DNA from 3 places in the Brevibacillus sp. FIR094 genome. Region 3 is predicted to be linked to each of the others. Evidence: a T-box and tRNA genes for the amino acid it is inferred to sense, from the RefSeq annotation. Region 3 holds a T-box; the other regions hold tRNA genes.

Region 1 (4,216 bases), on a different contig from region 3:
GACTGTGAAAGCGATCAAATAACGTATTTGCAGAGGTTAAGCCCACTCACATCCCTCCAGAAAGAGGCTAACAATGATTTGCATACTTCTTCCTTACATCATTAATGTATGTAATCTCGCAGATAGTATGTGAACGGGTAGGGACAAAAACTTCTTGAATCAACTTTTTTGGGTAAAATGGTCCGTTTGTTCGGGACGAAAGACTGTTTTTGAAGGAGCTTTAGGGAACCGTGATACAAGCAAATGAACATGATTATTATATGAAACAAGCCATGGAAGAGGCCCAGAAAGCTGCTGCGATTGGCGAGGTTCCGATCGGTGCGGTCATCGTGCGCGACGGGGAAATCGTAGGTCGCGGCTACAACTTGCGGGAAACACAAAAAGACCCTACCTTGCACGCGGAATTGATCGCGATACGGGAGGCAAGTGAACGCTTGGGTGGATGGCGCTTGATCGGGTGTACGCTGTACGTGACGTTGGAGCCGTGTCCGATGTGTGCGGGTGCAATCGTTCAAAGCCGTATCGAACAGGTCGTGTATGGTGCTCGCGATCCGAAGGCGGGCTGTGCCGGTACATTAATGAACCTGCTCGCGGAACCGCGCTTCAATCATCAGGTGCCAGTCATAGAGGGTGTTCTTGCAGAGGAATGCGGGCAGATGCTCAAGGACTTCTTTCGTGGATTGCGAAAAAAAAGACAGCCGGTACAGGAATGACCGGGCTGTCTGGACAAACCGTCTGCATGCAGGCGGTTTTTATTTGTTTACGTTTTGCAGCATGTTCAGTTCTTCTTCGGTCAGTTCGCGATACTCACCAGGGGCAAGTGACGGGTCAAGGTGAAGCGGGCCCATACGAATTCGTTGCAGATAGGTGACATGCAGGTCGAAAGCAGCGAACATCCGCTTTACCTGATGGAATTTTCCTTCCATGATGGTGACACGAATCTCTGATGTTTCTCCCGAAGAGATAATCTCCAGCTTGGCTGGCAGTGTCGTAAAGTCCTCCAATTCCACGCCTTTGGCAAACTGCTGTACATGGTGCTCAGTGACCCGGCCATCGATGCGGGCAAAGTACTCCTTGTCCACTTTCTTTTTCGGGGACAAGAGGCTATGGGAGAGGTGACCGTCATTGGTCAAGAGCAAGAGACCCTCTGTATCAATATCCAGTCGGCCTACTGGATGGACTTTGATAGCCCACTCGTACGGGAGCAAGTCCACTACGGTTTCATGGACATTGTCCTCAGTAGCAGAAACTACGCCCGGTGGCTTGTTCAGCAAAACGTATACCCAGCGCTTAAAGTTAAGCGGTTCTCCATCCACAAGGATTTCCTGTTCCTCGGCAATGACATGCATCCCCGGGTCTGTTGCGACAACGCCATCCACGACGATCAGTCGCTGTTTCACTAATGCTTTCACTTCCTTGCGCGTGCCGATTGCCATATTGGCCAGCACCTTGTCCAAACGTTCACGTTTCATATATGTTCCTCGCTTTTCTTCTGATCGGATATCAATTGTGTGTGCTGTTATTAGTTTGGCCTAATGAGCCGCGCAAATCAAGGGGAATGCAAAGGAATGAGTCTTGCATTTTTGACTGTATTTTGCTATAGTAAGTAATGTTTCTGACAAACCAAATATGGAGAGATACCCAAGTGGTCATAAGGGGACGCACTCGAAATGCGTTAGGCGTCGTGAGGCGTGCGTGGGTTCGAATCCCACTCTCTCCGCTTAGATTTTCGGATCGAAGAGAATGAAGCATATTTTTGCCAGTGAGGCAGAAGTATGCTTCATTTTTTTATATCACAAAAACTGTAAGCAAATCTCATTTTTGCGTCTAATAAGGTACAAACCCATAAAAAGGAGCGTACGCATGGATTCCGATGATCGAATAGAGCGATGGTACCAGCAATACGGCCATGATATTTACAATTACCTCGCGTATTTTACCGGACGTAGAGATGTCGAGGATTTAGTCCAGGAAGTCTTTATGAAGGCGCTCAGAGCCTTATCAAGCTATGAAGGCAGAGCACAGCCCAAGACATGGCTTCTGACCATCGCGCGCCATGCAGCGATTGATTATAGGCGAAAGCAAAAAATGATGGATTGGTTCCCCGAAAACGTCCTCCGACTCCTCACTTCCAAAGAGCGCACACCTGAGAACTCTGCCTCTGCAATTCAACAAGTGCTGCTGTCGGGGCCATTGCCAACGGTGGTGAGTTGATGAAACCCCATGTCACGAAGGAGGAAAGGAATCACATTGACAAAGGTCGTCGAGTTATATCAGAAGAAACAGCCAAACAGGTTCGAGAAGTTTTAGAAGCGTTAGTAAAAAACAAACAAACCTGGCTTAGATACAGCCTTTTCCATAAAAGAACATGCAGTCGCTGGGCGCACAGGAATAGTGGGGAAACGCGACCAGCAAGGAAACTTCATCGAAGGAAAATATACGTATTCGTTTATCGGCTATGCACCCAGTGATGATCCAAAGCAATTGGTTTACATAGCTGTTGATAACCCAAATACAGACCTGTGGGTAGGATTATGGGGGAAAGAAATTGTTGCTCCCCCTTTCAAAGAGATCATGGAAAACAGTTTGCAGTATCTCCAAGAGCGATAATCAACCCATCAATCAAAAAAGGAAGCATAGCGGCATACCCCTAAAGGTATCCGAATGCTTCCTCTCTTTGTTTTCCCCATCCTATTTCCTACAAAAATAAGGACCACACCATTGGGTTTCATGGGTCTTCACATACGTCCATGTAAAGTCCTTATCCACGACGTACACATCGTATTCCTTTTCCAAGTCCGCGACAGAAAACTTCGCGGCATTTTCGAAGATCAACACTTCGTTGGAAAGCTGGTAAAACACATAGTACGACTCATGGGCAACTTGCTGAAAAGCTTTATCCGCTTCCTCGCGTTCAAGACAATTCCTCAGTTTATTGCTGAATAAATGCCACAGATACCCCTGGTAGCCGTCTTTATTTTTGAGAAAAATCCTCTCTTTATCTTCTTCGGTCAGATGGCTCGCAAAATGCTTCTCCCATTCTTCCCGTAAGTACGGTCCCCAAATTGACAGCTCCGTTGTCTTCGTGTTCTTCTCCTTCATCCGATCAGCTAGTTTCATTGGGCGCCTCCATGTTGGTACAAGTTCATCTCTAAGGAAATACGTATGAAAGAGTGGGTCGGTAACATCTCGCCTATTGACAAAGAAAAACTAGGAACATATTATAATACCCATAGGGGTATGCGTATAAAATTGATCGATCACATTTTCAACCAAAACGTAGGAGGTAGACAACATGTCTGTACAATCGAATTTTACCGCTGATAAAACGTTAGATTGCAAAGGCTTGGCATGTCCAATGCCTGTCGTACGCACAAAAAAAGCGATGGAAGAGATGTTACCGGGTCAAGTGATGGAAGTACAAGCGACTGATAAAGGCTCAATGGCCGATTTGAAAAGCTGGGCAAACAATACCGGGCATGAATTTCTGGGCACGATTCAGGAGGGGGAGGTATTAAAGCATTTCCTACGAAAAGCGAGTACCCATGAGGTGAAGGAGGAGACGAACTTCTTGCGGACCATTTCTAATGAAGAACTACAAAAAAAGCTGGAAGCCAACGAAAAGCTGACACTAATTGATGTGCGGGAGCCGGCAGAATACGCTTTTCACCGCATTCCTATAGCCATTTCGATACCCCTTGGAGTATTGGAGCAGCGCTTGGATGAGCTACAGCCCGAAGACGACATCTATATCATCTGCCGATCCGGCAAACGCAGCGACATGGCTTGTCAGTTGCTTGCCGAAAAAGGTTTTACCAAAATCACCAATGTAGTACCGGGTATGTCTGGCTGGAATGTCCCGGCAGAAAAACAATAAGGGGGAGATAAAGATGATGGAACAACAAACAAATGTGAAGGCAATGACAGCACACGAGCTAACGCAGCTTCTCTTTGCGCAGGAGGAATTGTTTATTCTCGATGTTCGCAACACGAGCGATTATGAGAATTGGCAAATCGAAGGACATCGTGTCGTGAGCGTGAACATCCCTTACTTTGATTTGCTGGACGGGGTGGAGGCTGTTCTTGAGAAAATCCCTGTGAAACAGAAGGTGTTGGTCGTCTGTGCAAAAGAGGGCTCGTCCATTTTTGTCGCAGAGATGCTAGCAGAAGCGGGCATTACGGATGTTTCTTACCTGCAAGGAGGAATGAAGGCGTG
Region 2 (4,216 bases), on a different contig from region 3:
CCTCAGCAGTCAGTAACTCACCTGCTTTTGGCACAACGACAGCCGTCACTGCTTCGATCCAGTATGGATGGGGAACTCCGATCACTGCGACCTCAGACACTTTCGGATGTTGATAAATAAGCTCCTCAACCTCCCTACTTGCTACGTTCTCTCCCCCCGATTTAATCATATCCTTTTTCCGATCAACGACCGTGATATAGCCTTCTTCATCCATAATGCCTAAATCCCCGCTGTGAAACCACCCTCCCTGAAAGGCAGCCTGAGTCTTTTCCTCATCTCTAAAATAACCCAGCATCGCATGGCTGGTCCTGTGAACAATTTCACCAACACTTCCACAAGGGACTTCCTTACCATCGTCATCGACAATTTTCGTTTCCACATTCAATGCTGGCTTGCCTGCAGAGCCCGCCTTTCTCATCTGATCCTTCGGTTGTAATACAGTTGCTAATGGCGCCACTTCCGTCTGCCCGTAAAAATTGTAAAACTGTGCGTTGGGCAGGCGTTGACCGAGCTCCTTTAACACTTCTACGGGCATGATTGCTGCACCATAGTAGCACTTTTGCAGAGTACTCAAATTACGCGCCGCAAAATCATGAGAACGCAGTATAGCAATCCACACGGTTGGCGGGCAAAACAACTGAGTAGCCTTGTACGCCTCTACCGTCTGCAGCATCAACGCAGGTGTTGCCTGTTCCAAAATAATACCGCTTCCACCTAGGTACACGTACGGTCCCAAAAAGCAATGTAGTTGCGCACTATGGAACAAGGGAAGTGCGTGAACTGCCACATCATCCTGCGTCATCCCGCCTTCGATAATCGTGCTGACATATTCGGAGATGATGCTTTTATGAGTGAGCATAACGCCCTTTGGCTTTGATTCCGTTCCGCTGGTATACAAAATCTGTACAACATCTTCGTCCGCTATATCTATTTCAGGCTCATGGTCGTCTGCCGCTTCAATCAGCGCGCGAAAAGGCAACCATTCCCCTGCTTGTACTGCTGGTCTGGACATGAGGGAAAGCAGCTTTGGGGATATTCCAGCTAATTGGAGTCCGTCTTGAGCGAGCTGAAGGAATTCGGGAGCTAAGAAGCACGCACTCACTTCCGCATGACCCAAAATATAGGCGACGTCTTCCTTATTCAACATGAAGTTGATCGGCACCATGATGACTCCTGCTTTCGCAAGCCCAAAGTTCAGAATCGCAAAATCCATCGAGTTGCGTGAAAGTACTGCCACCCGCTCCCCTTTTTGCAAGCCTTTTGTAAGAAGCGTATGAGCCGTCTTATTTGCAAGCTGATCGAGCTGCGTGTAGGTCAATACTTCTTCCTCAAAGTACAGGGCAGGCTTATCAGGATTTCGCCCACGACTTCTTCGCAAAATATCGCCAAGTGCATTTCTACGAACCCTTTGCGCTTCGAGCATGCAAATTCCCCCATCATTTATAGTCTCATCTCCATTATATAGTAATTTTCTATATTTTCTGATATTTTAACAAAAAAGAAACGACAACTTACACTCAAAGCTCTCGACAATAAAAAAGACCCCAGCTTCTCAACTGGAGTCGGTTCATTTGTAGTTATGGCGGAGGGAGCAGGATTCGAACCCGCGTGAGCTTGCACTCTAACGGTTTTCAAGACCGCCCCGTTATGACCACTTCGGTATCCCTCCGTATTTCAACAATACTTACTATATCACAGCTCTACTATTTTTTGCAAGAGCCCGTATTCGTTTCCTTTATCGCTTGATGGCAACGAATTTTAATTCCGTCATTTCTTCTATCGCGTATTTGACCCCTTCCCGACCAAGTCCGCTTTCCTTTACGCCACCGTAGGGCATATGGTCCACGCGAAAAGTCGGAATATCATTCACCATTACTCCGCCAACACGCAGCTCTTCTGCCGCTTCTAGAGCCAACGACAGATTGTTGGTATAGACACCAGCCTGTAATCCATAGCGGGAATCATTGACCAACGTAATGCCTTGCCGGACGGACTCCACTGGATTAATCAGAACGACAGGACCAAATACTTCCTGACAAGATACTTTTGCATCTGCCGGAACACCCGTCAACACCGTAGGTTGGAGCATCCGATCCACGATCTGTCCCCCACACTTCAAATGTGCCCCCTGCTGAAGCGCCTCATGAATCCACTCCATCGCACGTTCTGTTTCGCGTGGATTGATCATAGCGGAATAGTCCGCGTCCTCAGAGAGCGAATCCCCACCGCGAAGCGCTCGTGTTTGTTCAACAAATCGTTGGACGAAATCATGATAGATCTCTTTGACCACATAAATTCTTTGCACAGAGATACATACCTGCCCAGAGTAGGCGAAGGCGCCAAAAACGCATCGGGGTATCACTTCATCCAGTCGCACATCACGATCAACGAGCACTGCCGAATTCGATCCCAGCTCGAGCGTGACTCTTTTCATGCCCGCTCGATTGCGTATATCCAGCCCCACACTTGGGCTCCCTGTAAACGTCACCGCCCTGACTCTCGGGTCAGATACGATTTTATCACCAATACTCGCACCACTACCTGTGATCACATTTAGGGCTCCTGCAGGCACTCCAGCTTGCTCTGCGAGCTCTGCGAGAAACAATGCGCTAAGCGGTGTCTGCGATGCAGGCTTGAGAACAACAGTATTGCCAGCAGCGAGAGCAGGTCCGACCTTATGAGCAACGAGATTCATGGGAAAATTAAAGGGTGTAATGGCCCCGATGACTCCCAGTGGTTCACGCACGGTATAAGCCAGGCGTCCCTCTCCGCCTATAGCTGCATCGAGTGGTACGGTTTCTCCGTGGAGGCGTTTGGCTTCCTCTGCCGCGAACTTATATGTCTGAATGGTTCGAATCACTTCACCACGGGCTGTTTTGATTGGTTTTCCCGCTTCTATTGCGATGATCCGCGCCGCTTCCTCCAAACGTTCATTCATCAGAATCGAGATTTTTTCAAGCAGGAAGGCACGTTGATAGGCAGGAAGGCGCCGCATGACGGCTGTCGCTTCGTGGGCCGCAGCAATTGCTTTTTCAACCAATGATGAGTCTGCTTGTGAAATTAGTGCAATCTCTTGACACGTACATGGAGAGAGTAACGGTGCATGAGCAGTGGCTGGCACCCACTCTCCCCCGATAAAGCACGTCTTTTTCATTGGTATCCCCACTCTCATTGATTGGAGTTGACCTTCCAATCATTCTCCCTCATACGCGTACCTTCCTGTCTTGATTTTGAAATATTTAGATATCCCTTTTACTCTTTCACACTTTCAGCTACACCACACCATTCCAGTAGTGTAAGTGCAAATATCTCAGCACAACGGAATACCTCATCCAAAACGATGTATTCATTCGGGTAGTGTGCAACCTGTGTGACACCAGGTCCGACAACAATCGCTGGGGTATTAGCCAAAGCAGTCAACAAACCGCCATCTGTTCCCCAAGGCGATGCTTCCACAATGGCACGATCTCCTGTCACAGCATTAAACTGCGCTTGCAGAATTTCCATCAACGGATGATCTAACTCCACTGCTCCCGGAACCCAACGAGCTCCGAACCACTCCAGCTCAACGGGCTGTTCTGCAAACCACGGGTCAACCTCTGCCAGCTTTTTGAGCGCTGCCGCCATTTCCGCTTTGGCATCGTCCATCTGCTCTCCTGGGGCAACACCCATCCTTCCTTCCAGCTTGACGAGATCAGCTACAGAAGAAGGCCACTTGCCACCCTCAATTACCCCCAGATTAATCGGGATCGGAATGGGCAGCTTGGCGTAGAGCGGATCGTCGAGTCGATCGTTACGCTCTTTTTCCAATTGACCAATTGCTTGAACGACGAGCATACTCTTTTCGATGGCACTGACTCCCTCGTAGCGGGTCCCTCCGTGAGCAGAACGCCCTTTGACGGTCAATCTGAACCACATGGATCCTTGTTGCTTCGGGAAAATTTTCATATTGGTCGGCTCTGGAATCAGGGCAGCATCCGCTTTGTACCCGCGAATGATTGTCGCCAATGTTCCTGCACCGCCGCTTTCTTCTTCTACGACGCTCTGAAAAATGACATCGCCTTTCAGCTGCACATCCAACTTCTGTAGAACCTGGATCGCCAACAGTGAAGATAAGTTTCCACCCTTCATGTCTGTTGCTCCGCGTCCGTAAAGTTTGCCGTCCTCAACCTTCCCGCTAAACGGATCATCGCTCCACTGTGCCAGATCGCCCTCA
Region 3 (4,216 bases):
AAGGCGGCGTTATTATGGACGTCGTAAATGCTGAACAAGCGAAAATTGCAGAAGCAGCGGGTGCTGTTGCTGTAATGGCTTTGGAGCGTGTACCGTCTGACATTCGTGCAGCTGGTGGAGTTGCGCGCATGGCGGACCTTAGCATTGTAGAGGAAGTACTGAATGCTGTTTCGATCCCTGTTATGGCAAAAGCTCGTATCGGTCATTTTGTTGAAGCGCGTGTTCTTGAGTCTCTGGGTGTAGATTATCTCGATGAGAGTGAAGTACTCACTCCGGCAGATGACTTGTACCATATCAATAAAAAAGAGTTCACTGTACCGTTTGTATGTGGCGCCCGTGATCTGGGTGAAGCTCTCCGCCGTATCGGGGAAGGTGCATCCATGATCCGCACAAAAGGTGAGCCAGGAACCGGAAACATTGTAGAGGCTGTTCGTCACATGCGTACGATGATGTCCCAAATCCGCAAAGTGCAAGCCATGTCTTACGATGAACTGATGGCGGAAGCCAAGAACCTGGGTGCCCCATACGAACTGCTTGAAGCAGTACACAAAACAGGTAAGCTGCCAGTCGTAAACTTCGCAGCAGGTGGAGTAGCAACACCAGCAGATGCTGCCCTGATGATGCAATTGGGCTCCGATGGCGTGTTTGTTGGCTCTGGTATCTTTAAATCAGAGAATCCAGAGAAGTTTGCTCGCGCGATTGTGGAAGCGACTACCCACTACACAGATTACGAACTGATTGCTCGCGTATCCAAAGGCTTGGGAACGGCAATGCCAGGAATCGAAATCTCCAAAATTCGTGAAGCTGATCGCATGCAAGAGCGCGGCTGGTAAGGTGAGTAGCATGAAAATCGGCGTACTCGCTCTACAAGGAGCTGTAGCAGAACATGTGCGACTGCTAGAAGAAGTTGGTGCCACAGCCATCTCGGTCAAAAAGGTAGAAGAACTGGATGACCTCGACGGGCTGGTCATTCCCGGCGGAGAGAGCACCACGATTAGCAAGCTGATGCACAAGTACGGATTCATGGAGGCGGTTCAAGAGTTCGGTAAGGCGAACAAGCCGATCTTCGGAACTTGCGCAGGAGCGATCCTTCTGGCAAAACAGATTCAAGCCCAAGATGATTGCCATCTAGGGTTGATGGACATCAAAGTCGAGCGGAATGCTTTTGGTCGCCAAAAGGAGAGCTTTGAAGTCTTGATGCCTGTTGCGGGTGTGGCGGCTGATTACCCGGCAGTGTTCATCCGGGCACCGTATATCATGGAAGTGGGAGAGAACGGTCAAGTCTTGGCCAAGCACGAAGACAAGATTGTTGTCGCCCGAAGCGGTCACTATTTGGCAGCAGCCTTTCACCCAGAATTGACTGAAGATACAAGACTGCACAAATACTTCCTCGACATGGTCAAGGAATATAGAAGCTAGCTGTCATACCGGAAGATCGGCCGTCAAAAAGGCGCCGATCTTCTTTTTTTCTGTAAAGATCGAGGTGGGCTGCTCTTTACATACGTATAGAACCTGTAGTACAGTTAACAATAATAGTATTCATGAATGAGAATGCGATGATGAGAACAAGTACTTCACAAGAGCCAGGCCTAGAGAGTCGGTGGTAGGTGCAAACCGATCCGGTTATGTGAAGGAATCCATCTCGGAGTGGTAAAGGAACAATAACTTTGCCCGGAACCGTCCCGTTATGACGGAAGAGTGGGCATATGCATGAAGGATTGCTGCATGTGTCAACGAGGGTGGCAACGCGGGTATACAACACTCGTCCCTTACCAGGGGACGGGTGTTTTTTGTTTTTTTTCAATACGATTCGGAGGGATTTACACATGTTGGACGTAAAAGTATTACGCCAGGATTTGGAAGAAGTAAAACGCCGTTTGGCTCACCGTAATGAAGATATTTCTGCGTTGGATCAATTCGTAGAAGTAGATGAAAAGCGTCGCCAAGTCATCCAAGAAGCAGAAGCGCTGAAAAATAAGCGTAACACGGTATCCGAGCAAGTAGCAGTTATGAAACGCAATAAGGAAAATGCAGACCATCTGATCGCTGAAATGAAAGAAGTAAATGAACGCATCAAGGCTTTGGATGAAGAGCTGCGCCAACTGGATGAGCAGCTGGAGTTCATTTTGCTGAGCCTCCCGAACCTGCCGCACGAAAGCACGCCGATCGGTACGACAGAAGACGATAACGTGATGGCCTGGACATGGGGAGATCCACGTGCATTTGACTTCGAGATTAAGCCTCACTGGGAGCTGGCTAGCCAAGCAGGCATCCTCGACTTTGAAACGGCGGGAAAGGTAACAGGAAGTCGTTTTGTTTTCTATAAAGGTTTGGGCGCACGTCTGGAGCGCGCACTGATGAACTTCATGATGGATCTGCACTCGAATGAGCATGGCTATGAAGAAGTGATCCCACCGTATATCGTCAACCGTACGAGCATGACGGGAACGGGTCAATTGCCTAAGTTCGAAGAGGATGCATTCAAAATCGAGGGACCAGATTACTTCCTGATTCCAACTGCAGAGGTGCCTGTCACCAATATGCATCGAGATGAGATCATGGATGGAACGGATCTCCCTCGCTACTACACTGCTTTCAGCGCATGTTTTCGTTCGGAAGCGGGTTCTGCTGGCCGTGATACGCGTGGGTTGATTCGTCAGCATCAATTCAACAAAGTTGAGCTGGTGAAATTCGTGAAACCAGAAGAGTCTTATGACGAACTCGACAAACTGGTGAAAAACGCTGAAAAAGTGCTTCAACTGCTTGGACTGCCATACCGTGTCCTGAGCATGTGCACAGGCGATTTAGGATTTACAGCTGCGAAGAAATTCGACCTGGAGGTTTGGATTCCAAGCGGCGGCACATACCGTGAAATCTCGTCTTGCTCGAACTTTGAAGATTTCCAAGCGCGCCGTGCCAATATCCGTTTCCGTCGCGATACGAAATCGAAGCCGGAATTTGTGCATACATTGAATGGTTCTGGTTTGGCGATTGGACGTACAGTAGCAGCGATCTTGGAGAACTACCAAGAGGCAGATGGAGCAATCGTAATTCCAGAAGTTCTTCGTCCGTACATGGGCGGAGTAGAAAAGATCGCACCGAGGTAATAAGCGAGAGATGTAGAAAAGCAGCTCTTGATCCATAACGGGTCAAGGGCTGTTTTATTTTGTGTACTAATACAGGTGGAATTTTTTAAAAAACGTGTTGCACTGTACTAATCTCTGTTATATAATAAAAACAAATTTTAAGAATATTGTTTTAATACAGAAATGGAGGAATGGAGAATGAACTGCTATCGGTGTGAAGGAAACGGAGAACAAAATTGCCCAAAATGTGGAGGCGTTGGTCATGATGCCAACGGAGCGGCTTGCCACAATTGCTTGGGAGATGGGCATGTATGCTGCAGCCATTGCAGTGGCAGCGGGTATCAGGAGTAAGAACATTTTTTTTGCTCTTGCTGTTATATAATAAAAAACATTTTATCGATCTGTACCATAATAACTTTGAAGTGAGGGAGGAGGAGCTGTTTTGACGACCGTACCAACGAATCCATATCCGCTGGAGGTGCAGATTTCAGGTGAGATGCACCCCGGTTATCAAGATATCCTGACACCAGAAGCGATTCAGTTCGTGATGAAGCTAGAGCAAAGGTTTGGTGACAGACGAAAACAATTGTTGGATAAACGCGTGGAGCGTCAATTGCAGATCGATGCAGGTCAACTGCCCGATTTTCTACAGGAAACAGCGGACATTCGTAAAGGAGGTTGGACTGTTGCTCCATTGCCCAAAGATTTGCAAGACAGACGGGTGGAGATTACGGGACCTTCGGGTGATCGGAAAATGGTCATCAATGCACTGAACTCAGGTGCTCGGCTTTTCATGGCTGATTTTGAGGACGCGAACTCACCGACCTGGGAGAACACCATACAAGGTCAAATCAACATGAAGGATGCGGTACGCCGCAATATCTCTTACATCAGCCCGGAAGGCAAATCATACACCCTCAATGAAAAGACAGCGGTTTTGATCGTGCGTCCTCGTGGCTGGCATCTTGAAGAAAAACACATCCTCCTTGATCAAAAACCGATCTCCGGCAGCCTGCTTGACTTCGGACTTTACTTTTACCACAACGTAGATGCTCTTATCGCGAATCAGACAGCACCGTATTTCTACTTACCGAAACTGGAGAGCCATTTGGAGGCTCGCCTCTGGAACG

What was found. A T-box is a leader RNA that pairs with one kind of tRNA and senses whether it is charged. The one in region 3 lies ahead of serS (serine--tRNA ligase), so its partner is inferred to be a tRNA-Ser.
Region 1: it encodes a tRNA-Ser, which carries the amino acid that the T-box ahead of serS (serine--tRNA ligase) is inferred to sense. The anticodon was not compared.
Region 2: it encodes a tRNA-Ser, which carries the amino acid that the T-box ahead of serS (serine--tRNA ligase) is inferred to sense. The anticodon was not compared.

What each region holds. Positions count from the first base shown of each region.
Region 1 is NZ_JBEAES010000023.1:80,387-84,602, reverse strand. It holds gene ACQ5DJ_RS20130 (ribonuclease H-like YkuK family protein) at 1-46, opposite strand, end outside; gene tadA (tRNA adenosine(34) deaminase TadA) at 231-713, shown strand; gene ACQ5DJ_RS20120 (pseudouridine synthase) at 753-1,472, opposite strand; tRNA gene ACQ5DJ_RS20115 (tRNA-Ser) at 1,632-1,720, shown strand; gene ACQ5DJ_RS20110 (RNA polymerase sigma factor) at 1,864-2,214, shown strand; gene ACQ5DJ_RS20105 (hypothetical protein) at 2,214-2,471, shown strand; partial or broken gene ACQ5DJ_RS20100 (penicillin-binding transpeptidase domain-containing protein) at 2,356-2,610, shown strand; gene ACQ5DJ_RS20095 (DUF4275 family protein) at 2,692-3,120, opposite strand; gene ACQ5DJ_RS20090 (sulfurtransferase TusA family protein) at 3,296-3,877, shown strand; gene ACQ5DJ_RS20085 (MBL fold metallo-hydrolase) at 3,891-4,216, shown strand, end outside.
Region 2 is NZ_JBEAES010000015.1:146,143-150,358, forward strand. It holds gene ACQ5DJ_RS15740 (acyl-CoA synthetase) at 1-1,423, opposite strand, end outside; tRNA gene ACQ5DJ_RS15745 (tRNA-Ser) at 1,581-1,669, opposite strand; gene ACQ5DJ_RS15750 (aldehyde dehydrogenase family protein) at 1,736-3,154, opposite strand; gene ACQ5DJ_RS15755 (peptidase) at 3,253-4,216, opposite strand, start outside.
Region 3 is NZ_JBEAES010000057.1:4,432-8,647, forward strand. It holds gene pdxS (pyridoxal 5'-phosphate synthase lyase subunit PdxS) at 1-833, shown strand, start outside; gene pdxT (pyridoxal 5'-phosphate synthase glutaminase subunit PdxT) at 844-1,419, shown strand; T-box leader at 1,548-1,773, shown strand; gene serS (serine--tRNA ligase) at 1,827-3,107, shown strand; gene aceB (malate synthase A) at 3,529-4,216, shown strand, end outside.